2 regions of the Photobacterium sp. GJ3 genome follow, and region 1 is predicted to be linked to the other one. Evidence: riboswitches for the same ligand, from Rfam matches in the RefSeq annotation. Region 1 holds a riboswitch; the other holds the start of a gene.
The links. A riboswitch is a leader RNA that binds a small molecule or an ion and turns the genes downstream of it on or off. The one in region 1 is predicted to bind lysine.
Positions count from the first base shown of each region.

Region 2: it holds a riboswitch for lysine, as region 1 does, so the genes downstream of both, KDD30_RS04540 (Na+/H+ antiporter NhaC family protein) here and lysC (lysine-sensitive aspartokinase 3) in region 1, are expected to answer to the same signal.

Region 1 is NZ_CP073578.1:3,026,791-3,042,003, reverse strand. It holds gene metH (methionine synthase) at 1-474, shown strand, start outside; gene KDD30_RS14030 (hydroxymethylglutaryl-CoA lyase) at 571-1,470, opposite strand; gene KDD30_RS14025 (hydroxymethylglutaryl-CoA reductase, degradative) at 1,514-2,779, opposite strand; gene KDD30_RS14020 (TRAP transporter large permease subunit) at 2,798-4,120, opposite strand; gene KDD30_RS14015 (TRAP transporter small permease subunit) at 4,117-4,629, opposite strand; gene dctP (TRAP transporter substrate-binding protein DctP) at 4,688-5,761, opposite strand; gene KDD30_RS14005 (PLP-dependent aminotransferase family protein) at 6,040-7,437, shown strand; gene lysC (lysine-sensitive aspartokinase 3) at 7,538-8,917, opposite strand; lysine riboswitch at 9,020-9,200, opposite strand; gene KDD30_RS13995 (alanine--glyoxylate aminotransferase family protein) at 9,450-10,577, shown strand; gene KDD30_RS13990 (PglL family O-oligosaccharyltransferase) at 10,629-12,407, opposite strand; gene uvrA (excinuclease ABC subunit UvrA) at 12,478-15,213, opposite strand, start outside.
Region 2 is NZ_CP073578.1:989,430-1,004,642, reverse strand. It holds gene KDD30_RS04545 (thymidine kinase) at 1-475, opposite strand, end outside; gene KDD30_RS04540 (Na+/H+ antiporter NhaC family protein) at 655-2,256, opposite strand; lysine riboswitch at 2,357-2,537, opposite strand; gene KDD30_RS04535 (H-NS family nucleoid-associated regulatory protein) at 2,910-3,302, shown strand; gene KDD30_RS04530 (lytic transglycosylase domain-containing protein) at 3,432-4,403, opposite strand; gene KDD30_RS04525 (YcgL domain-containing protein) at 4,420-4,701, opposite strand; gene minC (septum site-determining protein MinC) at 4,929-5,594, shown strand; gene minD (septum site-determining protein MinD) at 5,615-6,427, shown strand; gene minE (cell division topological specificity factor MinE) at 6,434-6,694, shown strand; gene rnd (ribonuclease D) at 6,747-7,868, opposite strand; gene fadD (long-chain-fatty-acid--CoA ligase FadD) at 8,146-9,843, opposite strand; gene KDD30_RS04495 (alpha/beta fold hydrolase) at 9,964-10,875, opposite strand; gene KDD30_RS04490 (Slp family lipoprotein) at 10,936-11,490, opposite strand; gene KDD30_RS04485 (chromosome segregation ATPase) at 11,534-11,830, opposite strand; gene tsaB (tRNA (adenosine(37)-N6)-threonylcarbamoyltransferase complex dimerization subunit type 1 TsaB) at 11,854-12,558, opposite strand; gene KDD30_RS04475 (ATP-dependent DNA helicase) at 12,559-14,511, opposite strand; gene purU (formyltetrahydrofolate deformylase) at 14,734-15,213, shown strand, end outside.

The sequences.
Region 1 (15,213 bases):
ATTGGTGAGTATGAGATTGCCGAGCAGTTCAAGGCAAAGGGCGATGATTATAATGCCATCATGATTCAGGCGGTGGCTGATCGTCTGGCTGAAGCCTTTGCGGAATGCATGCACGAGCAGGTTCGTAAGGAAATTTGGGGCTATGCACCGGATGAAAACCTGGCCAATGACGATCTGATCCGTGAAAAGTATCAGGGGATTCGCCCGGCACCGGGGTATCCGGCTTGTCCTGAGCATACGGAGAAGGGCGAGATCTGGAAACTGCTGGATGCAGAAACCAATACGGGAATGAAGCTGACTGAAAGCTTTGCGATGTGGCCCGGGGCGGCTGTTTCAGGCTGGTATTTCTCTCATCCGGAATCCCGCTATTTTGCCGTGGCGCAGATTCAGCGCGATCAGATGCTGAGTTATGCGGCACGCAAAGGCTGGGATGAGGTAGAAGCCGAGAAATGGCTGGGGCCGAATTTAAACTAAGCAACATTAGGCTTGAGCATAAATGCATATGCTCAAGCCGCATTGAATACTTTTCATTAAAATTTCATGTAGAAGTAGTGTGGTAGATGGTTGTCATTAATTGATGAGCACTGCGGAACTCGTCTTTGAGGTTATATCTTTTTCTAATGTTTGGGCCAGCCAGTGTGTTACATAGATAAGCTGATTTAAGTCAACGCCAGTTTCTATCCCCATACCATTCAACATATAGATGACATCTTCTGTTGCAACATTCCCTGAAGCACCTTTTGCGTATGGGCAGCCACCAAGTCCAGCAACTGAACTATCGATGGTAGAAATACCTAGCTGAAGTACAGCGAATAAATTAGCGAGCGCCTGACCATAAGTGTCATGAAAATGTGCGGCTAAGTGTTCAACAGGTACACGTTCAGCAACAGCATGGACCATCTGTTGTGCTTTCAATGGGGTACCAGTACCTATGGTGTCTCCAAGTGAAATTTCATAGCACCCCATCTGGTAAAGCTTTTCGGCGACAGCAGCAACAGCTTCAGGGCGAATATCACCCTCGTAAGGACATCCTAAAACACAAGAGACGTAACCTCTGACGCGAATGCCTGAACTTTGAGCTGCTTTTATTACGGGTTTGAATCGTTTAAGACTCTCGCTGATGGAGCAGTTTATATTTTTTTGAGAGAAGCTTTCGGAGGCCGCGGTAAAAACTGCAATCTCTTGAACGCCGACACTTTGGGCTAATTCAAAACCTTTCATATTAGGAACAAGTACGGGATATGAAACGCCAGAGTGTTTCACGATAGCTTTGAAAACTGCTTGGCTATCGGCCATTTGGGGGACCCATCGAGGAGAAACGAAAGCCCCAGCTTCAATAACCGATAAACCTGTTTGGCTTAGGCGTTCAATGAAAGCTAACTTATTCTCAAGCGAAAGGATTTGAGATTCATGTTGCAGTCCATCACGTGGACCAACTTCAACGATTTTAACGTACTGAGGTACTGCCATAATCAACCTTTTATATGCTGTCAATACGAGTGTTTTTTTATGGCTATTGACGTAATGATGTTAAGATTTCTTCCGCAATGTCGACTCGAATTTTACCTTGAGCCACGAGTTGGGAAGCCACAGTCTCAATTTCATCACCAAGAGCGCCGGCCATGACTGCGATGTTTTTTGCATGCAATGCCATGTGGCCTTTTTGGATGCCTGTTGTCGCTAATGCTTTGAGTGCAGAAAAATTCTGAGCAAGACCAACAGCTGCAATGGTACGGGCCAGTTGCTCTGCTGTTTGGATATTCATGATCTCCAGTGCAATTGAAGCGGTTGGGTGAGAGCGTGTTGCACCGCCAATTAATCCAACGGCAAGAGGGATTTCAATTGATCCCGTGAGGTTACCGTCCCCATCAATTCCCCATTGAGTCAGAGAGCGATATTGGCCACTTCGAGCTGCGTATGCATGTGCACCCGCTTCAACAGCCCGTGTATCGTTGCCTGTTGCTAGCACGACTGCGCTCACGCCATTCATGATTCCTTTGTTATGTGTTGCGGCACGGTATGGATCTATATCAGCAAACTCAAAGGCAGACAGAATACCGTCCCGAACTTCGGCTCCCCCAATCTCTTCAAGCGACCAGGTCGCACGAGCCCGAGCTAAGCGACGGTCGGCTAAATTGGATAGAATACGTAAATAACATCGTCCTCCTGTCCACTGGGCAATATATGGTGCTACCGCTTCTGCCATGGAATTGACTGCGTTAGCTCCCATAGCATCGCGTGTATCAACAATTAAATGTGTGATGACCATTGATGATGCACGACTCGCTAAAGTTCTGACTTCAATATCGCGAAAGCCGCCGCCATGTTTTAATAAAACCGGGTCTGTTTCATCACAGATCATTTTGATCTCGTTTAGTCGCTCGAGGATCTGTAAACGGGCAAATGCCGGATTTGGCACATCGACCAGCTGGATTTGAGCAATCATTAATGAGCCCGAGGACGCGGTTGTGAATCCGCCCGTATTGCGGCATTGTCGGGCAGCATTACAGACAGCAGCGATGACAGAAGACTCTTCTGTTGCCATGGGAATCAAAATATCCAAACCATCAATGATCATGTTGGTGGCAATACCAAGCGGAATATTCATAGTGCCAATGACATTTTCTACCATCGAGTCAGCAGTGGCAGTGTTCAAGTTCCCCATATTTGCAAGATGCTCGATGCTTGACTGACTTAATGCTGTTGCTTCAGATAATTTGTGTAAGCGTTCCAGAGGGGAGAGCTTATGTAATCCAGGAAGACGTGATGTTGTTGTCATACTAATTATCTCCAGTGTTTAAGGGTGTGGTACACCTACGATTTGATTGGGTAGCCATGTCACGAGGTCGGGATATAAAACAAATAAAACTAATGCTGCAGCTTGTATGATAAGGAAAGGGATAATAGCTCGATAAACAGTTTCCATACGAATTTCTTTAGGTAAAACACCTTTAATATAAAAAAGTGTATAACCAAATGGTGGGGTTATATATGCCATTTGTGCGGTAATTAAAAACAGAACACCAAACCACAGCGGATCGAAATGAAGTGCTTTGATAATGGGTAAAAATACAGGTACGCAGAGTAGGATAATCCCAACTTCATCGAGAAATAAACCGAGAAAAATTAGAACGATCATCATTGAAAGTAAAATTATCCATCGATTGAACTCAAGGTTTTGAATAAATTGAAGTAAAGAATCGGCACCACCAGTGCCAGTGAATATTGAAACAAATATTTTGGCACCAATGGTGATCCACATGATCATGGTGGTCACTCGAAGTGTATCAAATGCTGCACCACGTAGATTTTTTAAATTGAGCTCACGTTGACAAGCGGAAGAAATTAGAGCACCAATCACGCCAACTGCAGCGGCTTCAGTGGGAGTGGCAATTCCAGCATAGATACTTCCTAAAACCGCAAAAACAATCAATGCAGGAAGTACTAATGAGCTCAGTGATTGAATCATCTGCTGAAAAGATACATGTACATCAGTTTCTCTTGGGGCCTTATTGGGATCTAGAATGGCTTGAATCATGATATAGGCCATATAGCCTAAGGACAGAACAAGCCCGGGAATAATACCGGCAGCAAACATTTTACCGACAGAAATTTGTGCTGTGGATGCATAGACAATCGTGATAATCGAAGGAGGGATCAAAATGCCCAACGTCCCACCGGCACAAATTGTCCCAAGAGCTAATTTGGGCTCATAACCCCTCTGCAGCATTGATGGCAGTGCAAGTATCCCCATGGCAGCTACGGCAGCACCAACAATACCTGTCATGGCTGCCATGATAGTGCAAATGACAACGGTTCCAATGGCTAATCCCCCGGGTAACCGACAAAACCATAACTCCATCGCCCGATATAATGATTCTATAATTCCTGAGCGTTGAAGTATGCTAGCCATCAATACATATAAAGGAATAGCAAGCAAAACATCGGAAGTCATAGCATCATAGGTTTGTAATACAGTAAGAACTAATGCATCCGATCCCCAAAGCGTGATAGTGAAAAAAACAGCTAAAGCCGATAATACAAACGCCAAAGGCATACCGCTTAAGAGTAGGATTAACAAACCTAAAAACATTAAAGATAGAACTAAAGTAGAACTCATACACAGTTCTCCTGTTTTCTTGAACGCTGCATTGCGGTAATGCTTTCTGCCAGTGCTTGTAAGAACAGAAGTAGAAAGGAGATAGGGATCAAAGCCTTTACAGGCCAAATGATTGGATTCCAGGTTGTGAAGGAACTTTCGTTACTACTGAAAGCATTGAGTGCAACAGGAAAACTTTGGTAAATAAAAATGACTGAAATCACTGCGATAATAAAATAGATCAGACAATCAAATATCCCAGCCAATCGAGGGGATAATTTACTGTAAATAATGTCGACATTGATATGGCTCGACGTATGTAAAAAATAAGGGCCAGCCAGCATGAAGTAGGGGCCAAAAATTAAAGAAGAAAGTTCCATCGCCCATGTTGTAGGAGCATGAAAGAAGTATCGTGAAACGACTTCAAAACTGATGATGGCAACCATAATGAAAACAAGCACAGAAACTGCGCCAGCCACCCAACGATTGATTGTCGTAATCAATTGGCAATAGCCTAGAAGAAAAGACATAGAAAAACCTCTTGAGAAATTGCCACTCATTATATCTTGAGTGGCAATGTAAGATGGGTTATTGAATTAGCCCAAGTTCTCTCATAAATTGAATTTGACTCTCTAAGGCTTTGTTGGCGAGCTCGTCGTCTCCAACTGCTTTACGCCATGCTTTCATCGCTGCGGGTCGTCCTTGATTGATAACCTCGGAGGATAAATGAATCACGTGAACGCCTTGCGCTTTGAATTTTTCTAATGCTACTGCATCCTGAGCCAAGATATGTTGTCTTAAAGAAGCGGAAATCTCACGTGCTGCAACTTCAAGTGCACTTTGATAAGATTCAGGCAGTTTGTCATAGGCAGCCTGATTGGCAACATAGCTGGTGGCTGTTGTGGGTTGGTGGAATCCAGGCACAATAACGTATTTTGCCACTTCACCTAGTCCAGCTTCATAATTAGCGGAAAGGTCGCCCCGATCAGCAAAGTCAATAATTCCCTTCTCTAAAGCCTGGTAGACTTCGGCTGTCGGTAAATTTGTTGTAGCAACACCAAGTTCACTCATAACTGTACTGGCCAGTCCTACAAAGCGTCCTTTTTTATTTTTTAAATCATCGATTGAATTGATTGGAAACTTGGAGTGAATGGGTTCCTGCCCGTAAACGGTTGGAGCAATATAAAAAAGACCAGCTTTAGCGTAGGCTTCACGAGCAATATTTATTCCACCTTTCTCATAAAACCAGGCTTCATATTGATCGGATTCAGGGAAGCCAAAGGGAATGGTACTCGTAAATGCCAAGGCAGGAATGGCGCCAGCTTTATAGCCGTCAAATGTCTTCATAAGCTGGAATGCTCCTGCCCGCACGGCTTCAAATGCTTGAGAGGAAGGCGCAAGCTGACCACCGGCGAACAATCGTATTGTAAATTTATTGTCAGTCAGTTGGGCGACTCTTGCCACAAATTTCTTTTCAAATTCATAGGGTGTGGTTCCGGCATCCCAAAGTGCTTGCATGCGCCAATTCACACTAGGCAGTTCATCTGCCATGGTAGATGAAGAAAAAAATACGCACGTTGAAATCATCGCAGTTGCAGCGATTGATTTAAGGGAATGACGACGTTTATTTGCTTTATCCATATAATTTTTTTGCACTTCCATGATGTTCTCCAACGTGATTGAGGTTGAGACCGGTTCTATTTCAGCAACTTATAGATATTTTATAGTATAGGGTTACGTTCACATGTAGATGTTGATTTCCTGCGTTATCAATGGAGCAGCCATTTGGCAAAAGTGCTGAGTAACAGCAAATGAGCATTCATATTTTTCAAATTATTTTTTGAAGTTAATGGAGTGGGTTAAAATAAACAAGGTACAGTCAATAGAATTGTACCTATTACTGTACCCATAAGAATTAAGGTACAATTCAAGGGGCGTTCATGAAATATAAACCAACCCGAGCACAGGAAATAAGTGAAATTTTTCGCCAGAAAATTGAAGAAGATCAGTGGACTGCGGGTTCTTGCTTACCTTCTATTCGGCGTGCAGCTCAAAGTTTCGGGGTTTCTAAAAACACAATCATTGATGCTTATGATCAATTGGTTGCAAGTGGTTATGTGATCCCTAGAAAAGGTTCTGGTTTTTATGTTCAAGCAGCGCACCGGCCTCACCTCGATACAAAAACAAAACATTTTACTGAAGCGGTTGATTTAATTTCATTACTCAGAGAACAGCTAGAACAATATTATGAAGTTCGCGCGGGAGATGGGCGTCTTCCACCAAGCTGGATGGATAATGTAGATATAAGACGTTATTTTAAACGTATTGTGCCAGATCATGAGTTGGGAGATGAGTTTGAATATGGAAATCCACAAGGGCTGCTTGGATTAAGAGAAGATATTTCACGGACTTTAATGGAACGTGCCATTAGTGCTCACCCAGATCAGGTGTTAATGACCTTTGGGGCAAATCATGCGTTGGACTTGATTGTGAGGCATTTTGTCAAGCCAGGAGAGCCTGTACTTGTTGAAACACCTGGATATTATCCCATGTTCGGCAAGTTGCGCTTACAAGGTGCTGAGTTGATCGGTATTCAACGGAGTCAACAAGGTCTGGATATTGAAGCGCTTACTCAAGCGTGCCGTGAACACAGGCCTCGTTTACTTTTTGTTCAACCGATTGCGCATAATCCGACTGGGACATCCATGTCATTACAGAACATGCATGCAGTATTGCGTGTAGCAGAGACATATAATTTGACGATTATTGAGGATGATCCATTTGGTGATATCCTTTCAAGAGCGATACCTCATCTGGCCTCACTCGATGCTCTCAATCGTGTGATTTATGTAGGTTCGTTTTCGAAAACATTATCAGCGAGCTTTCGATGTGGTTACATTGCTGCGAGTCGAACGCTTATCCATTCGTTGACCGATATAAAAATGTTAACTGTGGTGAATGGTTCAAGTTTTATTGAACGAATGATTCACGACATGATTATTCGAGGGCGATATCGACGCCATATGACAAGACTTCGGGATCGAGTGACGAAAGCCGGGGCTGAAGCTGTTTTAGCACTTCGTCGTATTGGGTTCGATAACATATACCCACCAACGGGCGGCTATTATATTTGGTGTCCACTGCCATCTGGTATAGATGGTGTAGTATTGGCGCGAAAAGCATCTGCTCAAGGTATATTTTTAGCCCCCAGTCATCTTTTTGAATTAAATCATACTGAAGGTTGCTCGGCACTTCGAATGAATATTGCACACGTACAAAATCCTAAATTACTTGAATTTCTTCAGTCTGAATTAAACAGTACAGATAAAAGTGTTTGAATTGATTAAGCGATGGCTATGAGTCGGGATGTGTTGTATTTGATTGCTCAATGAGCGGAGTAAAGACGCTGAAATCGACTTTACTCCGCAGTATGGATAATTACTCGAAGATCTTACGATGCAGATTCTGGGCAATCGGCAGCGCGTGCTCAGTTTTGACCAGGAAACACAGGTTGTGCGGGCTGGCGCCGTAGCAGATCATCCGCAGCTTATACTCTTCCAGTGTGTTGAACACCTTACTGACCGAACCGGCAGTCTGGCTCATGCGGTTCCCGATCAGAGAGATCAGGCACAGCTCCTGTTCAATCTCAACGCGGCACAGTTCGCTGAGCGCTGCATGAGCTCCCGGAGGAAGCGTTGGCGCGCCGCCGCCTGTGTCAGTCTGATCCATGGTCAGAGACACGCTGACTTCAGAAGTCGAAATCAGATCAACCGATACCTTGTGTTCAGCCAGAATCCGGAAGACCTCGGCCAGAAAGCCGTAGGCATGGAACATGTTCAGGCTGGTCAGGGTAATCAGGGTCTGGTTGTTGCGCAGTGCCAGCGCACGAAACAGGGGCGCATCACTCACTGTTTTACGGATCCAGGTGCCACCTTGTTCCGGGGCTTTCGATGAGCCGACAAAAACGGGGATCTGGCGACGAACGGCTGGGATCAGCGTCGATGGATGTAAGATCTTGGCACCAAAGTTTGCCATTTCAGAGGCTTCACTGAAGCTGATTTCTTTGATTGGCGTGGCTTTGGGGGCGATACGCGGGTCAGTCGTGTACATGCCCGGGACATCAGTCCAGATCTCCAGCGTACCTGCATCAATGGCTTCAGCCATCAGTGCGGCGCTGTAGTCACTGCCGCCACGCCCCAGCGTGGTTGTCCGGCCCAGCTCATCACTGCCGATAAAGCCTTGTGAGACCACAATTTGATTTTGCAGCAGTGGTAAAAGACTTTCTTCACTCAGCTGGCGAATCAACTCTGGTTCAGGGCTGGCTTTGCCAAACCGACTGTCCGTCCGCAGAACTTCACGAATATCGTAACGGACGGCATCCGCACCCATTTCGCACAGAATTTGTGTAAACAGATAGGTCGACAGCAGTTCGCCATTCGCAACCAGCTGATCGGTCAGCTCAGCTGATTTATGCTCAGCAGCCTTATCCGCCAGTGCTGCGACCTGATCCAGCAGCGCGTGGACGGCGCTTTCAATGGTTTCAGGTTGCTGTAAATCCGCCAAGACGTTCTGGTGAATGGCGCGCAGGCGCTCCATCAGGCTGGTGCGGTGTTCAGCATCGGCAACGCCGTTGGCTAATTCGACCAGAATATTGGTCACACCGGAACAGGCACTGATCAAAACCAGCTTGGTTGTTGGATTTTGAATGACAATCTTGGCACTACGGCTCATTGCAATGAAATCAGCCACACTCGTACCGCCAAATTTTGCGACAGTGATTTCAGCGTTCAACGCTGAAGAAGAAATTACAGGGCTCAATGTGATCTCCCACTTAACAAAGCGTAAACATGGGGCAAAATTTGGGGAATCTTTCCGACTTGATGTCAGAAGAGCCTATCGGCGAGACATGAAAAGACAGCTGCGACCAGAAGCTCTCCACCTGTGCTTGATGCTGCAGGTGACAGCCAGAAGGATTCAACCTTCAAAGCCGATACGGCAAGCCCCTGTCTTACCGTATCTCGGCGTTGCTCCCCCTCTCTATGGTGCTTTGGGGTGGGGCCCCGCCGCATAGATACCTGGATAACGCGCCTCTTCCGTTTTCACCTGAAAAAGAGATTTCAGGGTGAACAAAAATTGCCCTTATTGAATAGGAGCCGGGGGCTTTGTCAATGCCTGAATGCATTTTTCTGTGTCTGGATTGTTACAGACTTTGCATAAATTTCTTCGCTCGGTTTCTGTCCGGACGCATTCTGGTATGCTCCATGGGGATAGCGCCAAAACACTATCGTTGCCAATCACTTTGAATGCGTTGATAAAAAAGGATTACTGCGCATTTTGATGGAGAAACCTCATGACAGTTCAGAGTTTTTACCCGCCACAACGCACCCTGATGGGACCCGGCCCGTCGGATATTTATCCTCAGGTCTTACAGGCGCTCAGCCGTCCGACACTGGGCCATCTTGACCCATTGTTTGTCGGGATGATGGACGAGCTGAAACAATTACTTCAGTACGCATTTCAAACCACCAACCCGTTTACGATTGCCGTTTCGGCGCCGGGCAGCGCCGGGATGGAAGCCTGTTTCGTGAATCTGGTTGAGCCAGGAGATAAAGTCATTGTTTGCCGAAATGGCGTTTTTGGCGAGCGGATGCGTGAAAATGTTGTGCGTTGCGGCGGTGAAGCGGTGCTGGTGGATACAGACTGGGGCAAACCGGTTGATCCTGCTGCGGTCGAGGCGGCACTGAAAGCGCATCCGGATGCGAAAATTCTGGCATTTGTGCATGCGGAAACCTCAACCGGCGCACTCAGTGATGCTGAAACCTTGTCCAGGCTGGCGCGTGCGCACGATTGCCTGACAATTGTGGATGCAGTGACGTCACTGGGGGGCGTGCCGCTGAAAGTTGACGAATGGCAATTGGACGCAGTGTATTCCGGCAGCCAGAAATGTTTGTCTTGTGTGCCGGGTCTGTCGCCGCTGACCTTCTCACCACGTGCGATTGAAAAAATCCAGCAACGCAAAACGCCGATTCAGAGTTGGTTTCTGGATCAAAGCCTGGTGCTGGCGTACTGGAGTGGTGAAGGGAAACGCAGCTATCACCATACCGCACCGGTCAACAGCTTGTATGCACTGCACGAAGCGCTGGTTCGCTTGCAAAATGAAGGTCTGGAAAATGCCTGGCAACGTCATGCCGACATGCATCAGGCGCTGAAGGCAGGACTGGAAGCCATGGGCATTCGGTTTGTGGTGGATGAAGCGAGTCGCTTACCCCAGTTGAACGCGATCTATATTCCGGAGGGCGTCGATGATGGTTTAGTTCGTCAGACACTGCTGGAAAAATACAACCTTGAAATTGGCGCGGGTTTGGGAGCGCTTGCGGGTAAGGCGTGGCGTATTGGACTGATGGGCTATGGTGCCCGTCTCGAAAATATTGCGCTGTGTCTGAAAGCATTGGAAGACGTGTTGCAGCCAAAGCAGTAACAGCTTGCCTGTTAAACAACGGCTGCCTCGGCAGCCGTTTTCGTTACCGGTTTATTCTGGCTGTGCCACTGCTGCAAAATCGGGATCAGCAGCCGGTAAGCTGGGCGCTTTCAGGACGGGCAGGGCGTCATCACTGAAATCCTGTCCGGGAAACAGGAACATGGCTTCTTCTCTGACATGCGCTGCCATGCTGGCCTGCCCTAACGCCTGATGGGCAATGATCAGAAACTGATACAGGATGGGTCTGGGAATCTCCTGTGCTTTTTGATCTGCCCAGCGAATAAAGTTTTGGATCTGCTCCGGATGATTCTGCGCTATCCCGTTTTTCAGTTGGCTCTGGTACAGATCCCATTCATACCTGTGTTGCCAGCTCCAGGTATTATTCACTTTTTCTAAAGCCGTCTGATCCGGCGGAACGGTTGTTTCGAAACGGGTGAGCATGGCACCTGAGTACAAGGTTGTCAGCATGAAGGCACTGACACCTGCAGGCAACAGGATGGCACTGAATCGAAAGGGTTTGTGAAACCGCAGCGACTGTTTGAAATATTTGGCACTCAGTGCGTCAATCCAGTACAGCAGGACAATGAAAATGACCCAGTGGACCAGTGAGTGATAAAACGGGTATTCAAGCTGAGTATGTAATGTGATTGGGAAAATCAGTGCGACCAGTGCCAGCTGAGTGTTCGCTGGTGCTCGCCGGATCTTTGCCAGAACCGCAGTGGCAGCAAGCAGAAGTCCCAGCAAGGGAAGAATACCGCCTTCACTGGCCCAGAACAGCAGCTCATTATGGGGATGATCCAAGCCGGGCAGCCCATAGGGCTGAGACGGATCAGCCTGATGCCATTGAGCGGTCTGCAGCAGATAAGCCGCTTCAAAATTACCGTAACCCACGCCCCGCATCGGTGCATGCTGGAACATTTCTGTCACTTGCGGGTAGATGATGGCGCGCGCACTTTCCAGCGAGACTCTGCCCGGTTGCGGGGCCCAGGACAGCATATCGGTCAGGTTCCAGGCCAGACTGAGCCCTAAAGCGACCATCAGCAGCCACAGACGCCACTGCACACGGGCGGCAAATTGCAGGAGATAGGGCAGAATGAGTAATGTGCCAATCACGGCGGCGATCCAGCCGGTGCGTGAGCTCAGGACGACCAGCATGGGGATCACGGCCACGGGTGTGAAGAGTAACCCCAGATGCGGAAAGGTCCAGCGGCCCTGAACCATTGGCTGGCGTGCCATCAGATAGGCTGAAAGCACCAGACCGGTTGCCAGAAAGCTGGCCATCACATTGGGTTGCTGAAAAATACCGTAAGGCCGGTTGACCACCGTATCGTAGCCAATTCCGTTTTCCGGGCTGATCCAGATAAACATGTACCAGGCCAGCGCCGTCTGCAGCCAGACGGCTTTCAGAATCAGCCACAGAATCTGCTGACGTTGTTTCTGGCTGAAAGCAAACTGCTGCAAGGCAACAAAAAACAGCCATCCTGCCCAGAGTGCGAAGAGCCGGTTCGCGGCCCCTGCCGGGGAGGCTTCGGGATAGAAAACGGGCAGCGTGAGCATCACACAGCACAGAAAGAAAACCAGCGTCAGCCGGGAATAACGCAGTATTTTCTGTCGGCTGACTTCCAGCAGACCGATAGCAATTGCGAAGCTGAATGGGATCCAGCTGCTGACATTGAACGGCAACATCAGCCCTGAACCACCCTGATTGTGCTGAAAATAATGCATGTTCAGCAAAAACAGAAACGTCAGCGTCAGCAAGAAAGGCCGAGTCAGCGGCTTGCTGATCGTTGCAGCGGCCAGTCGGGTGCCCCGTAAAAGAATGACAGTCACGTTGTCCGATCCCTCGGCTAATCAACAGTTCAGTCAGGCTGAGCACACAGCCTGACCAACAAGGTTATTATTATGCCTGCTGTACCGCGGACAACGCGGGCAGCAGTGGTTTGAGGAAACGGGCGGTATGCGATCCCGCGACTTCAGCAACTTGCTCTGGTGTACCGGTCGCGATAATTTCACCGCCGCCACTGCCACCTTCCGGCCCCAGATCAATGATCCAGTCTGCCGTTTTGATGACATCCAGATTATGCTCGATCACGACGATGGTATTGCCGTGATCCCGCAGTCGGTGCAGTACGCTGAGCAGCTGCTGGATATCGTGGAAATGCAACCCTGTGGTTGGTTCATCCAGAATATACAGCGTCTTTCCGGTATCACGCTTAGAGAGTTCCCGCGCCAGTTTCACCCGCTGGGCCTCACCGCCGGACAACGTCGTCGCCGCCTGACCCAGTCGGATATAGGATAAGCCGACATCCATCAGGGTTTGCAGTTTTCTTGCGATTGCGGGCACAGGATCAAAGAATGTCCGGGCGTCCTCAACCGTCATGTCCAGCACTTCATCAATGCTTTTGCCTTTGTATTTCACTTCCAGAGTCTCGCGGTTGTAGCGTTTCCCTTTACAGCTGTCGCAAGGCACATACACGTCCGGCAGGAAGTGCATTTCCACTTTAATTACCCCATCGCCCTGACAGGCTTCGCAGCGGCCGCCTTTGACGTTAAAGCTGAACCGCCCCGGTTTATAACCCCGGGAGCGGGATTCCTGTGTGCCGGAGAAGAGTTCGCGGATTGGGGTGAAAATACCGGTATACGTGGCCGGGTTTGAACGGGGTGTCCGGCCAATCGGGCTCTGGTCGATATCAATGACTTTGTCGAAATGATCCAGGCCCTGAATGTCATCATATGGTGCAGGCTGGCCGGTGGTGGCGCCGTTCAGCGCATGATGGGCAATCTTGAAGAAGGTATCGTTGATCAGCGTGGATTTACCGGATCCGGACACCCCGGTGACGCAGGTCAGCAGACCCACAGGGATCGACACATCCACTTTTTTCAGGTTGTTGCCACTGGCCCCTTTCAGATGAACGACTTTCTTCGGATCTATGGCGATCCGTTCTGTCGGGACTTCAATCTGCATTTTGCCGCTCAGATAGTGGCCTGTCAGCGAATCCGGTGATCGGAGAATATCGTCGAGCGATCCTTCGGCAATTACCTGACCGCCGTGCACGCCTGCACCCGGGCCGATATCGATGATGTAATCAGCGCTGCGAATCGCATCTTCGTCGTGCTCGACAACCAGCACGGTATTGCCCAGATCCCGAAGCCGGGTCAGGGTACTGAGCAGGCGTTCGTTATCGCGCTGGTGGAGGCCGATGGAAGGCTCATCCAATACATACATGACGCCGACGAGACCGGCACCAATCTGGCTGGCCAGACGGATCCGCTGTGCTTCGCCGCCAGAAAGCGTTTCTGCACTGCGCGACAGGTTGAGGTAATTCAGGCCGACGTTGACCAGGAAGGTCAGACGGTCATTGATTTCCTTGAGGATCTTATCTGCAATCTGCGCGCGCTGGCCTTCCAGCTTCAGTTCTGTAAAGAAATGAAGCGCCTGACTGATGCTCATCTCACTGACCACAGGCAGGTTGGTGCTGTCGATAAAGACATGGCGTGCTTCTTCGCGCAGACGGGAACCCTGACAACTGGCACACGGCTTGGTAGAAATATACTTGGCCAGATCTTCCCGGACTGCGTTGGATTCTGTTTCACGATAACGGCGTTCCATATTGTTGAGGATCCCCTCAAACGAATGGCGCCGGACCGTCACATCGCCCCGATCATTGATGTACTTGAACTCAATATTCGTGGTGCCAGAACCTTGCAACAGGACTTTCTGGATTTTCAGGGAGAGATCGCCGAACGGAGCTTCGACATCAAATCCGTAATGTTCAGCCAGTGAACTCAGCATCTGAAAATAGTAGTAATTGCGTTTGTCCCAGCCGCGAATGGCACCGCCAGACAGGCTGAGCTCATCATTCTGGACCACGCGGGATGGGTCAAAATATTGCTGAACGCCGAGGCCATCGCAGGTCCCGCAGGCACCGGCCGGGTTGTTGAACGAGAACAGGCGCGGTTCCAGTTCACGCATACTGTAGCCGCAGTGAGGGCAGGCAAAGTTGGCTGAGAAAATCAGCTCATCCATGTCGCCTTCATCCATCGGGCTGACAACGACAGTACCGCCGGACAGCTCCAGCGCTGTCTCGAAAGACTCGGCCAGACGCTGCTGCAGATCATCCCGGACTTTAAATCGATCCACCACAACTTCAATGGTGTGCTTTTTGTGTAATTCCAGCGTTGGCGGATCGGACAGATCGCAGACTTCACCATCGATCCGGGCACGGATATAGCCCTGTGCCGCCAGGTTGGCTAGGGTCTTCAGGTGCTCGCCTTTCCGTTCTTTCACGATCGGTGCGAGCAGCATCAGCTTACTGCCTTCCGCTAGGGTCAGGACTTTGTCGACCATCTGACTGATCGTCTGTGCTGCGAGCGGGACATCATGTGTCGGACAGCGCGGCTCCCCGACACGGGCAAACAGCAAACGAAGGTAGTCGTAGATTTCTGTGATGGTCCCCACGGTGGAGCGCGGGTTGTGCGAGGTTGATTTCTGCTCGATGGAGATCGCCGGAGACAGACCTTCAATGTGGTCGACATCTGGTTTTTCCATCAGAGACAGAAACTGGCGGGCATAAGCCGACAGAGATTCAACATAGCGGCGCTGACCTTCGGCATACAGGGTATCGAATGCCAGAGA
Region 2 (15,213 bases), 1.6 Mb from region 1:
CATCATGCCGAATGACCATATTGGCTTTCCGGCCACAATGACACACGGTCTTCAGTTCCACCAATTTGTCTGACCAGGCCAGCAAATACTGACTTCCCTCAAACAATTCGCCCCTGAAGTCTGTGCGCAAGCCATAGCAAAGCACCGGAATATCCAGTTTATCGACGACCTCAGTCAGTTGATGAACCTGAGCTTTAGTCAGAAACTGGCACTCATCGACCAGCACGCAATCCACACGTGACACCTGATTCATCCGGGACAGTTTCTCCCACAAGTTATCCTCTGTGCCGTACAGCTCTGCATCCTCAGACAAGCCAATCCGGGAGCTGACCTTACCTGTGCCAAAACGGTTATCAATCGCCGCGGTAAAAATAACCGGTCTCATCCCGCGTTCGCGATAGTTAAACGACGACTGCAGCAGGGTCGTTGATTTCCCGGCATTCATGGCCGAGTAATAAAAATACATTTGTGCCATCAGGCTATCCGCTCAACTCTGAATAACGGCTGATGCTACCGAAGATAGATGTTCATTGGAAGCAGATCACTGCTGATCAGGACATTCCGTAACAATTCGTGCAGGAAACAAACTTCCGCCCATAAAAAAACCGGTTGAGCAGAGGCTCAACCGGTTGAATTTTTCACGGTGGCACACAATTACCGGACGGCTTCGCGAGTCCCTTTCAACGGCTGCTTCGCCAGCCAGCCAAGGCCGACACACACCAGCAGGAAGGTAACTGTTGCCGCCATAAACGATACAGCCAGCGAGTCTGTCATCCCCAGAACCACGTAACCAACCGATGCAACCAACGCGACAGCTAACGCATAAGGGAGCTGGGTCGACACATGGTCCATATGATGACAGCGGGCACCGGTTGAAGACAGAATTGTGGTATCCGAAATCGGGGAACAATGGTCGCCAAAAACAGAACCGGCCAAAACCGCTGCCAGTACCGGCAACATTAAGCTAATTTCAGTCGCCGCCGCCAAATCACCGGCAATCGGCAACATGATGCCAAATGTGCCCCAGGACGTTCCGGTAGAAAAAGCCATCAGGCCAGACAGCAAAAATAAAATCACAGGCAACCAAACCGGATCAATATTGCCCTGAACCAGCGTTGACAGGAATTGACCTGTTGCCATATCACTGATCACACTGCCAATTGTCCAGGCAAAGAACAGAATCAAAATGGCACCGAACATAGATTTGGCACCAATCCACAGTGCGTGCAGCACTTGTTTGGCCGGCATTTTCTGACGACCGACAGCAATCAGCGAGGACAGTAATCCCAGCAGTCCACCATAACAGAGCGAAGCACCCACATTTGTTGATTCAAATGCCCCCAGAACTGAGAAAGTTTTCCCGTCAGCGGCTAAACTCTGGCTGCCGGTATAAATCATAAAGAATAAGGTGGCTGCAACCAGAACCAGAATCGGAATAATCAGATCGCCGACTTTCCCTTTTTCACTTTCTTCGATTTCCAGCTCATCATTCAGATCTTTTGCTTCAGCATGTATTTCATCGCTGTCAAATCCGCGGGCATGGCTGGCATGCACTTCATGCTTTTTCATCAGGCCAACATCCAATTGGAACCAGGCCACAACAAAAACCATGAGCAGTGCGAATACCGCATAAAAGTTCATTGGGGCAAGCTGAATAAATGCACTCAGCGCAGAATATTCAGTAACACCATGTGAAACCAGAATACCGCCAACAACTGTAATGATATATGCACCCCAACTTGAAGCTGGCATCAGAACACACATCGGTGCCGCAGTCGAATCGAGAATATAGGCCAGCTTCGAACGGGAAACATAAAAACGATCCGTCACAGGGCGGGAAATAGAACCGACTGCAAGACTGTTAAAATAGTCGTCAACGAAAATAAAGACCCCAAGAAATGCGGCCAGTAGTTTGGCGCCACGCTTGCTCTTGATTTTCGTTTGTGCCCACTGAGCAAACGCCCGGGTTCCGCCCGACAGCGTTAAGAGTGCTGTTGTCATCCCTAATAAGAGCAAGAAGGCAACAATGCTCATATTCCAGGTGTTCAGGCCACCATCCTCAATAAAGAGGGCTTTCACCTTATGACTGAGATAGGTAATAGAATGACCTGCACTCAAGTCTGTGAGTAATAATGTGCCCATCAGGATACCAACACCTAATGAAAGCAGGACCCGTCGGGTCAAAATCGCCAGGCTTAATGCCACTAAAGGCGGCAATAATGAAATTGAAGATTGGGAAAAATCGATAAGGTTCATGATCTCTACTACAACCGATTCAGGTTGGAGATCTACTGCTGAACACAGTTTCCACCGTGTTGGGAAGCGACATAGGAAGGAAGCAAAATGCTTCTCCAGACCCCACAGTAGCGCTCCATAGTTAATTGTAAGTTACTATGGCAGTGTTGTCCCTGTTCGATGACAACCCCAGCAAGGCGAATTGACGGTTCAACCTCACTTCGGCACTGGCTCCTTTCACTGACGCTCATCGGGGTCACCTCCCGTCAGTTACTGATAGACAATGCACCTCTACCCTTAGTCAAGGAATCGCGTATTCTACGTTTTGTTATCTAATTTGCAACCATGAAAGCACAACTTTAACCAAGTGAGCTGAATCACGACTGACCATTCGTTTGAATTTACTTACATTTACATCTGATAATACAGGCAAAGAATATGAACCGATGAGCATTTAATTGGTTCAGTGAATTAGAGATGTCTCAAATTAATTACAAGCGAAAAAGTGAACCTCTCCCTTTTTCTGAAGATAATTAAGCAGACACGTATAAAAAATACGCAATTTATTTTCCTGTTTTAGAAATTTCATTTGGCAGATGGCTTTAAAAAGTATTACTATTGCTGTTATAAAGTTTACCGCTAATTATTAGTATAACATCTACAGGAATCTTGAAATGTCTGATGCAATGAAAGCGCTATTAAATCTACGTAGTCTTCGTGCTACTGCCCGCGAATATTCTCTGGAGCAACTGAAAGAAGCACTGGAAAAACTTCAGACCGTTGTAGCTGAACGTGAAGAAGTAGAAGCTGAAGAAGTCGCAAAAGAAAAAGAGCGTGAAGAGAAACTGAAGCAATACCGTGACATGCTGATGGCTGATGGTATTGACCCGGAAGAGCTGATGGCAAACATTGGTAAAGCAAAAACCAAGCGTGCTGCTCGTCCGCCAAAATACAAGTTCATCGACGAAAACGGTGAAGAGAAAACCTGGACTGGCCAGGGCCGTACGCCAAGTGCACTGAAAAAAGCACTGGACGAAGGTAAATCTCTGGACGATTTCAAAATTTAATCGTACTGATTCAATAGAAAAGCCCGGCAAACAGAAATGTCCAACTTTATGGGGTCACTTCACATTGCCGGGCTTTTTCATTTCATCCTGAGTGCACTTTGCGTATACCAGCCATGCTTCAGGATTTGCTTAACGAATACTGTCTGCAAGTGTGCTGACAGCCAGTGCAAAGTAATGTGAGCGGTTCCATTTCAGGAGTGTCTGGTAATTCCCATACACAAGGTAAGCCCGCCCATGATTATCATCCGGCTGAACCAGCCACGCCTGAATATCCACCTGAGGTAAAGCTGCGCCATTCAGTCGACGCACACCTAACGCCTGCCATTCAGATAAGGTTTTTCCTTTCTGCAACTCGACCCCTTTCAGACTGTCACTCAAGCTGTCCGGAATCGTGACTTGACGGCCCCAGGTATAAGTGTCATTCCAGCCTGACTTGCTCAGATAATTCGCGGCTGACGCAAAAACATCATCTTCAGTCTTCCAGATATCCGCTTTCCCATCACCATTTCCATCGACGGCAAAAGTCAGATAGGACGTTGGCATAAACTGAGGTTGTCCCATTGCACCTGCCCAGGAACCTTTCATGTCTGATGCATGGATGTGACCTTGCTGAAGGATCGTCAGCGCAGCCATCACCTGATCACGAAAAAAAGCTTCCCGTCGGCCTTCATAAGCCAAGGTGCTGAGTGCTTCGATCACATTGTAAGAGCCGGTCAGTTTACCGAAATTACTTTCAACACCCCACAGCGCAACGATGAAGCGTGGCTGTACGCCATACTGGCGCCCGATACGCTCCAGCGCTTGTTTGTGTTGGCGATAATATCGATTCGCCTGATCGATTTTCCATTGCGGCACAGCTTTGGGTAAATATTCATCCAGTGTCAGCTTTTTCTCTGGCTGATTCTTATCCGCTGTGACAGCACGTTCAATGAACTGAACACCGGCAAATGCTTCCGCCAGAATTGAATCATCAATTCCTTTCGAACGCGCTTCCTGTTTCAAGCCAATGATATAGTCATCAAAACCTTCATCTGCCGACGCCATCGGCGATGAAATACCAATTCCTAAGGCCACCAGACCTACGAGCCATTGCTTACGCATATCCATCCTTTCACCATCAGGTATTATTCCGTGATTTATTTGCTTTATATTCATCCAAAAGATTAGTCACTGGTGGCGGTAATTGCAGATAATAACCCTGCGTTGTCAGCGATTCTCTGACCTTACTGATGTCCGCCAGCGCCAGTTTTCTCCCTTCAACCAGTTTCAGAACCATCACGAACTGAGGCTTGCCAAATGTGCTCAGTAAGGCTTCCGGAACCTCGGAGAAATCATCTTTTGTCTTGATATATAAGTAGGTATTTTCTTTTTTTGGGCTTTTATAAATTGAACACAACATAAACCAACCTGCAGGTTACCTTTCACCACTATCTGACCACGAGAAAAGGAAAACATTCCTTTGCAGAGGCCTTAGGGGCTTTTCTCTGCCCTCTCATGCTCATCATTTAATCTTTATGCAGAACTCTGACATGGAGAACTTGCTGAGACCTGCCGGGGAATATAACATGCTATAACCTATGTGATAACGTACCTGAGCGCGAAATTCTCCGCGCAGAAGAATAAGCCATGACAAAAACGGCAGAACTGAAAGGGAGCAGCTACACGCTCTCATCATTACATTTGGCAGACGGCGGATTGGATCAGGCAATCACTTTCCTGAAAGATAAAGTCGAGCAGGCGCCCGCTTTCTTTGCCCATGCACCGCTTGTGATTGATGTCAGTCAGTCCAGTCATGAGCAGCTGGATTTTGAACAGCTTCGACAAGGGATTCAGGATGCAGGCATGATTCCTGTGGGGATCAGTGGTTGTAAGCCGTCACACCTGCAAGCGCAGGCGAAATCGGCAGGCTTTGCCATCATGAACGCAGCGAAGCAGGCCAAAGCGACGAGCCCAGTCATGCAACCGACAAAAGTTGTCCGTGCGCCCGTTCGCTCAGGACAACAGATTTATGCTAAAAATTGCGATCTCGTCGTATTGAATCATGTCAGTGCAGGTGCTGAAATCATTGCAGATGGATGCATTCATATTTATGGATGCCTGCGAGGCAGAGCGATTGCTGGCGCGAGCGGAGAAAACCACGCTCAGATTTTCTGCCATAATTTACAATCGGAATTGATATCCATCGCCGGAAATTACTGGTTGAGCGATAAAATTCACGACACCTTTTGGGGAAAGAGTGTCGTTATCTCACTGACAGACAACAATTTAAATATAGAGCATCTGGCTGTATAACTTTGAAAAGGAATAAACAGATGGCACGAATTATCGTGGTGACCTCAGGTAAAGGTGGCGTTGGAAAAACGACTTCCAGTGCGGCCATTGCGTCTGGCCTCGCACTAAAAGGCAAGAAGACCGCCGTCATCGACTTTGATATTGGCTTGCGAAACCTGGATCTGATCATGGGCTGCGAACGCCGGGTTGTCTTTGATTTCGTCAATGTCATTAACGGTGAAGCCAAACTGAATCAGGCACTGATTAAAGATAAACGCGTAGAAAACCTGTTCGTGCTCCCTGCTTCCCAAACCCGGGATAAAGATGCACTGAGCAAAGAAGGCGTAGAAAAAGTTCTGAAAGAACTGGATGAAATGGGTTTCGATTTCATAATCTGTGACTCGCCGGCTGGGATTGAGACTGGCGCGCTGATGGCTCTCTATTTTGCAGACGAAGCCATTGTCACCACCAACCCGGAAGTTGCTTCCGTTCGTGACTCGGACCGCATCCTGGGCATCCTGGATTCCAAATCGCGCCGAGCAGAGAACAGCGAATCTTCTGTGAAGCAACATTTGCTGCTGACCCGGTATAACCCATCTCGCGTGACACTGGGTGACATGCTGAGTGTGGCCGATGTTGAAGAGATTCTGCACATTCCTCTGCTGGGTGTGATTCCGGAAAGCCAGTCTGTTCTGAATGCGTCAAACAAAGGTGAACCTGTGATCTTTGATTCAGAATCAGATGCAGGCCAAGCCTATGAGGACACGGTCGCACGTTTGCTGGGTGAAGAACGCCCGTTCAGATTCATTGAGGAAGAGAAGAAAGGCTTCCTGAAACGAATATTCGGAGGCTAATGACATATGGCTTTGCTAGAGTTCTTCCGCCCCAAAAAACAGTCGACCGCGAGTGTGGCGAAAGAAAGGCTGCAGATCATTGTTGCTGAACGTCGCTCAGGCTCTATGGGAGACCCAAGTTACCTGCCGCAACTCAAGCAGGATATCCTGGATGTCATCCGACGGTATGTAGACGTGTCCCCTGAACACGTCACGGTACATCTTGACCAGAAAGAAGAAGATTTGTCGGTTCTGGAATTGAATGTGACCTTACCTGATGAGAAATAAAAAAATCCCCGGCACATCTGGCCGGGGATTTTTTTGAATGATGAGATGCATTTTATTTTTGAATCAAAGGTAAAATGCGATGCGCAAAGAGTGCGTGCCGCCAGGTAGACAGCATTTCAGGCAATGCATCTTCAGGGCAGCCTTTTTTCCAGGCCCAGCTCAGAAACTGGTGAATTTGCTTTTTGGAAGCCAGGAATTCAGGCGCCAGGCCAGTGTGTGCCGACACGGCATTCACTTCATCTTTGATGTGCTTCACCATTTGTTTATAGCCAGGATAATCAACCAGCCGGGTCAGACGCGCGGGATAATCCAGCTCACTCATCTGCTCGACGTCTCGGACAAGTGCAATCAAACGGTTGCCATGACGCTGAATTTCACGCTCGTCAAAGCCTTCCTGCGCCATCACAGCTTTCGAGGTGATTTCAAACCGCGCCACTTTCCAGAGGTTCAGCTCTTTGAAAACGAAGTTCAGGGCCAAATCGCGTTTTCTGGCTTCCTTCAAACGCCATGCCGCGAGCTTTTGTAAAATCGCCAGTTGCTTCGGGGAAAGCTGCCAGGCATTTTTGATGTCCTGATACACCTGCATGTCATCAATCACCCGGCTACGCTTCACCAGCAAAGTATTACACTCTTGCTGCAAGGCATCCATCCAGCCGTTCGCTTCCACACCAGCCAGTAATTTTTCATACAGTGGGAGCAGATAAAACACATCCGCCGCCGCATAATCCAACTGCTTTGCCGTTAACGGACGCGCCAGCCAATTCGTTCTCGCCTCACCTTTCTCAAGTTCAACGCCTAAGTATTCCTGAACCAGTGCGCCAAAACCTGTTGAGAGACCATGTCCCAGGAAAGCCGCCATGATCTGCGTATCAACCATAGGGGTCGGCATACAGCCCGCCACGGACTGAAAGACTTCCAGATCTTCTCCGCAGGCATGAAGCACCTTAATGACAGCCGGGTTTTGAAGTAAATCCCAGAGCGGAGACATATCGGTGAGTGCCAGCGGATCGATTAATGATAACCGCTCACCGTCATACAGCTGAATCAGACCAAGCTGGGCAAATAAGGTTCTTGTCCGGACAAATTCGGTATCCAGCATCACTGCCGGGTACTGACTGGCCAGCTGACATACTTCTGCGAGTCTGTCGTTTGTTGTTATGATTTCAAAGTTCAAAACGCACCTTTACATCAGACCAAATCAGCCTGTTCAATTTATACCAATCAAAGTAAGTAAGTGATCAAAAATAGCGCAGGAAAAATGTTTGAGAACAAGGCAGATTTTTTAGATAAGTAGTTATTCTACAATCAAAAAATCTAACGCAGATATCGAACATTTTAACAAGCTAGGATGACCAGTTATTTACTGCGATTGGTATGACGTGGCATGAAAATTAAAGTGCCGGCGAATCCACCGGCACAAACTTGGGTTCAGTGTATCGTATTTTACGAGATTATGCTTGCGCGGTCTCTTTCTGAGCCTGCTGGTCTGACTCTTCACGCAAAGCACGACGCAATATCTTACCAACATTGGTTTTCGGCAACTCATCCCGGAATTCAACCAATCGCGGTACTTTATAACCGGTGAGATATTGTCGGCAATGGGCCAGCAGTTCATCTTTCGTCAGACTTGGATCGCGTTTGACCACACAAATTTTGACGACTTCACCCGAGGTTTCATGGGGCTGACCAATGGCGGCCACTTCCAGCACTTTTCCGTGCAGCGCGACAACGTCTTCAATTTCATTCGGGTAAACGTTAAAGCCAGAGACCAGGATCATGTCTTTTTTCCGGTCGACAATATGCAGGAAACCGTCTTCATCAAAACGCACCACATCACCGGTCGACAGCCAGCCATCTTCGGTCAGCACATCTCGGGTTGCTTCAGGACGTTGCCAGTAGCCTTTCATCACCTGCGGACCACGGACCTGCAGCTCGCCGGTCTGGTCCATCGCCAGCACCTGGCCTTCATCATCGACAATCCGAATCTCAGTTGAAGAGACCGGTAGACCGATTGAGCCATTGTAGACCGTCAGATCATGCGGATAAGCCGCAACCAGAGGCGAACATTCAGTCAGGCCATAGCCTTCCAGCAGATAGTTCTTGGTTGTCGCCAGCCATTTTTCAGCCACAGAGCGCTGAACCGCCATACCGCCACCCACAGACAAACGCAATTTGCTGAAGTCCAGCTCGTGGAAATCTTCATTGTTCAGCAGCGCATTGAACAGCGTGTTTACGCCGGTCAGCGCCGTAAACGGATAACGCTTCAGCTCTTTGACAAAGGTCGGAATATCACGCGGATTGGTGATCAGCAAATTCTGTCCGCCCATTTCGATAAACAGCAGGCAGTTCACCGTCAGTGCGAAAACGTGATACAACGGCAAAGCAGTGACCACAAATTCACGGCCTTCAAACAAGATCGGACCATAAGCGGCTTTCGCCTGCAGTACGTTCGCAATCATGTTTCTGTGGGTCAGAATCGCGCCTTTCGCAACACCCGTCGTTCCTCCGGTGTACTGCAGGAATGCCGTATCTTCAGCCTCAATCAAAGGTTTCACATACTGCATACGACGGCCTTTTTTCAGCGCCTGGTTCAGTGACGTGGCATGCGGCAGGTGGTATTTCGGCACCATCTTTTTGATGTACTTCACCACAAAGTTCACCAGCGTGCCTTTCGGACGGGACAGCTGATCGCCCAGGCTGGTCAGAATCACATGCTGAACTGCTGTGTTTCCGACAATTTTTTCCAGGGTATGTGCAAAGTTAGACACGATCACGATGGTTTTCGCGCCGGAGTCATTCAACTGATGCTCCAGTTCCCGTGGCGTGTAAAGCGGGTTAACGTTTACAACCACACAGCCTGCGCGGAGAATACCGAACAGTGCAATCGGGTATTGAAGCAGGTTTGGCATCATGACTGCCACCCGGTCACCCTTCTTCAGCTTCAGATCATTTTGCAGATAAGCAGCAAAAGCCCGGCTCCGCTCTTCCAGTTTCCTGAAAGTCATCACCTGACCCATATTGATAAATGCGGTCTGATCAGAATATTTCTGAATGGACTGTTCGAAAAGATCAACCAGAGATGAGTAACTATCTGGGTTGATTTCAGCCGGTACATCTTCCGGATAGCGGTTAAGCCAAACCTTATCCACCATGCACTCTCCTTTTATTTTTTTGGGCTTCAAACGCCATAAAATTGCTGTAGCGGAATATTCAAACACTTGTTCTAAGCAAGCATTACAGCACAATTAACATTGAATTAACACAACTGATTAGACCAGCTGTTTGAACTTTGAAGTCAACAGCAAAATCTGATCACAAACCTTTTGGGGACTTTCCAGATGGCAATGATGCCCGCCCGGCACGACAATCTGATCTGCGCTGGCAAACCAGGACAAGCCTGACTCCGGCGCTTTTAAGTGAGCAAATCCCTTGTCGCCAACAATGGAAAGCACCGGGCATTCAATGCTGGCGACCAGTGCTTTCGACTGCGCCTCGGTCAGCCGGATTAATGAGTCACAGCGTAACTTGTCATCATGACGCCAGGACCAGCCTTCACCATCCTGATAAATCGCGCGCTGCACCAAAGGCAGCAATTGTTCCGAAGTTAGTCCGTTGACACGACAACGTACTGACAATGCGGCCTGAAATGAGTCCATCTTAAGTGCGGGCTTCTGTCGTTGCCGTCGTTTCATCCGGCTGTCGATCCCGCTGCGCAACCGATCCGCAGCCAAGGCTGCATTTTCATACAGCGGAACCAGTCCTTCGATAAGGATCAGGCCAGACACCGCTTCCGGATAAGCGCCTGCATAAGCAGCAGCCACCAGCGCACCTAATGAATGCCCCATCAGCATCACAGATTCCCCGGAAATAGCCTGCATCACCTGCGCCAGCGTGTCGACGTAATCCATGAAATAGTAATAATTATCCGGATCGCGATGCGCTGACAGCCCATGTCCGGGCCAGTCTATCGCAACCAGATGAAATACCTGACTCAGTGGTTCAAACAAAGGTGTAAAACTGGCAGCGTTATCATGCCAGCCATGCAGGCAGAGCAATATCGGCCGGTTTTCCGAATCTAACGCCTTCAGCCTTCCCGCCTGCAAGGCCCCCCGGCAGGGCTGGAAAGAAGCCAGGACAGCCAACTCAGTTTCGGCCAGGTGCAATCGGCATTCGTGCATCATGGGGAATTCTCATTCGGTCTGCGCTGATCTCTGATTCAGAGGTCGCAGTAAAACAAAGGGCTACGGCGTCAGTTGATAGTGAACGGTCGCATCACCCGGCCGGAAACCGTAGTGAATATACTGGCAACGTATCCCGAGACAGCGGTAATAGGCGTCGATGTCATCCAGACGAATACGTTCTTTCACCTGCCAGACCTGCTGACCTTGTGCAAAAACAACCGGATAGGTGTAATCGAAATGACCAATCTGACCAATTTCGCTGCCGCGAAGCTGACCGGCAACGGTCACCAGTTTACCTGCAGCATATTCAATCGGATCGGCAAAACCGTCCAGATAAGCGATAAAGCGGCCCTGCGGCTTTGCCTGGATATCCGGTCGTCCGGAACGATCAGTGGGCAAGCTTGCGATCTCTAGCCGGGTACGATCGGCTTCATTCACAACGGATGCAATCACGCCACCAAGCCTGACATCTTTACCCTGCACACCTTGCGGATTTTCAATCACCATCGTCAGATCAGTGATGGGCTGCTCGGCAGCGGTTTGCAAACTTTCCGGCAGTTGGCTACAGCCGCTCAATAACAGCAGGGTCACGCCAAGAATTGACTTTTTCACCATAAGATCCTTTTCAAAGAAGCGTTCAAGAACAGCTCTGCAACACTTAAACGAACAAGTCGATACCAAGCAGCCGGGCGTATTCTTCCCGTTTGGCCTGATGCAATACGTCCATATAGGCTGACAATGCCTGTTTATTTTTGCCCTGCGGGCTATCGTATTGCACCTGACTGCGCGCATTTTCTATCAGCGCCGGATCTTTGATCGTTTCCGCAACAACTTGAGCCACCACAGTCGGCTGAGGTGCAGACGAAGCAGAAATTTCAGTTTTCTGCTTTCGGTTCGTCCGCCGGGTTCGCTGCGGCGCCTGAGTGGTTGTCGGTAAACGCGGTATGGTGACCATAAAGGCGTCATGTCCTGATTCGTTTATTCTCTACCAGGCAATTTTTTCCACGTGACTTCATCACGCAGATAAACCGGACTGGCATGCTCAGCATCGACCGTTTCGCCACGCTGCAAAGCAAACTGAGCCAGCCAGGCCATATCCTGGGCTTCAGGATAAAGGACTGTACTGACTTGCTTTTCGACCGCCAGCGCCGCTAATTGTTCCTCATAACTTTTCCAGCCGGTCCCTGCGGTCAACCAGCGGGCTTCAGGCACAGCAATCAAACGATCTGCAGCCAATTCAGGTGGGAACACGGCTTCATCGCCCAGAACCTTCCAGTCGCCATTGACCTGACGCTGATACTGACCCCAGTAGATTTCGCCCATTCGGGCATCGATGGCTGCCAGAACGTATTCTGCCTGATGTTTGCGGTACGTCCCCTGAGCCATTGCCGCCAGTGTAGACACCCCAATCATGGGCAGATCTGCACCGAACGCCAATCCCTGAGCGATCCCAATACCAATGCGAACCCCGGTAAAACTGCCCGGTCCCCGGCCAAAGGCCAGTGCGTCCAGTTCGCCCAGACGATATCCGGCTTCTGCCAGAACTTCATCAACCATAGGCAAAATTTTGGTGGTGTGCTCACGCGGCGCAAACGCACAACGTGCGATCACTTCGCTTCCTGATATAAGCGCGACGGAGCAATTCTCGGTCGCGGTATCTACAGCTAAAATCTTACTGCTCATTCAAGCCTCTGAATGCTGGCTGTCTGCAATGTCCTGCGCCTGATGCAGGCCAGACAGAAACTGCCCGACGCCGTTCACATCCCGGGTCCGGGGGATCGGCGGCAAGCTTCGTAAAAATACAGCGCCATAAGGGCGCGTGACCAAACGGTTATCGCAAATCACCAGCACGCCTTTGTCCTGCTGGTCCCGAATCAAACGGCCGACACCCTGCTTCAGGGTGATCACCGCATCCGGTATCTGAACTTGCGAGAATGGATCCCCGCCACGCAGGCGGCAATCCTCAATCCGGGCCTTCAGCAATGGATCATCCGGCGCGGTAAAAGGAAGTTTGTCGATAATAACACAGCTGAGCGCTTGCCCTCTAACATCGATGCCTTCCCAGAACGCACCTGTTGCAATAAGCAGCGCATTTCCCAATTCCAGATATTCTGCCAGCAATTTTTGTTTGCTGGTTTCGCCCTGAACCAGCACCGGCAACGACAGGCACTCACGAAATCCTTCGGCCAATTCCCGGACCATCTGATGTGAGGTGCACAGGAAAAAACACCGTCCCTGATTCGCTTCAATCACGGGGGCCATCATGCTCACCAGTTTCGCGGCCATGCCATGACTGTTTGGCTCCGGCAAGAAACGCGGTACACACAGCAACGCCTGCTGCTCATAATCAAACGGACTGGGCAGTGACATCTGTGCCGCAGGCTGTAAACCCAGACGATGGCTGAAGTGACCAAAATCCTCGTCCACCGCCAGCGTCGCCGATGTAAAAATCCATGCGCCTTTCTGCTGTTCAATCTGCTCATGAAACTTTTCTGCGACCGACAACGGCGTAATATGCAGACTAAAGTGTCTTGGCGTGCACTCGTACCAATAGGAATAGCCGGTGATCGATGTGTCACACAACCGTTTGAGACGGGCTTTGAGTAAAGTCGTCCGCTCGAATGCGGCATCGAGCAATTCGCTCCGCCCCAGAGCCAATTTCAGCACATCATGCGCCAGTTCCAGCGCGTCATTCAGCCGGGTCAGTTCCCGCTGAATCGCCGGGCTGCTGACTGCATCGCGCCAGTTGCCGCGATAGCCGGGTTCGCCCAGAACCATGCGCATGTCCGAGGCAGCCATACTGAGCCGGTCGGCCATCTTCTCCAGCTGACGCATATCGCGCGCTTCAGTGCGGTAGCCAATGGTAATATCTTTAGCCAGTTCCTGAAGCTGACGACTCGACAGGCTCTGCCCGAAGTACTGGCTGGCGATATCCGGGATCTGGTGGGCTTCGTCAAAAATAAAGACATCGGCTTCCGGGATCAGCTCACCGAACCCGGTTTCTTTGATGGCGAGATCGGCCATGAACAAGTGATGATTGACCACCACAACATCCGCGTCCATGGCTTTGCGGCGAGCTTTCACCACAAAACAATCTTCATAAGACGGACACTCGCGTCCCAGACAATTGTCATTCGTTGAAGTGATCATGGGGATCACCGGGCTGTCTTCCGGAATGGCATCACATTCGCTGACATCGCCCGTTTTGGTTGCAGAAGACCAGCTTCGGATAGTCACCAGCTGACTGAGCTGAGCCTGATCGACAAACCCACCGTGGCTCTCAGTGATCTGACGGCTCAAGCGATCCAGACACAGATAGTTCGACCGCCCTTTCAGTAATGCCACTTTGCCGGTAAATCCCAGCGCGTCGGTCATTAAAGGCAAATCACGGTTGAACAACTGCTCCTGAAGGTTTTTAGAACCGGTACTGATGATTGTTTTATGGCCTTTCACCAATGCAGGCACCAGATAAGCAAAGGTTTTTCCCGTCCCGGTGCCCGCCTCGACCACCAGCTGATGCTGATGCTTGATTGCGTTCTCAACCGCTTCTGCCATGTCAATCTGGGGCTGGCGTGCCTGAAATCCGGGAATGGCTTTTTCCAGCGCACCGCCGGGTTGAAAAAATTTCGCAATCATTCGGGTCAGTCTATTGGTTATTTATCCAGTATCGGCCGATTATGCCAAGAAAGCAGAGTGACAGCCAGTCACGAGGCTGCCAAAAAATTATTGAGAGAGATCACAAAAGTTTTGACGCCGGGATCAATCCCATGTAAACAATGAGGTTCTGTCATCCATGCCCGACGGGGATGGCCTGACACTCAATATAACTCATAAAATATGCACGCAACGAAGGACACCATGGAAAAGAAAACCCTGCTGACCGACTGCCCGGATGCAATGGGACTGATTTCTAAAATCACCAACATCTGCTACAAACATCAGCTCAATATTGTCCACAATAAAGAATTTGTCGATCACGGCCACCGCCAGTTTTTTATGCGCACCGAACTGGAAGGCGTATTCAATGATGACACTTTCCTGTTCGATTTAGACCGCGCACTGCCGGAAGGCAGTCACCGTCGACTGGTCAGCTCAGAGCGAAAGAAAATCGTCATCATGGTGACCAAAGAAGCCCATTGTCTGGGTGATATTCTGGTCAAAGCCTATGACGGGACGCTGGATGTGGACATTGCTGCCGTGGTGGGCAATTACGACAAGCTGGCAAATCTGGTTGAAAAGTTCGGGATTCCATTCCATCACGTCGACCATGAAGGCCTGAACCGTGAAGAACACGAAGCCAAACTACTGGATTGCATTGCGCAGTACACACCAGACTAC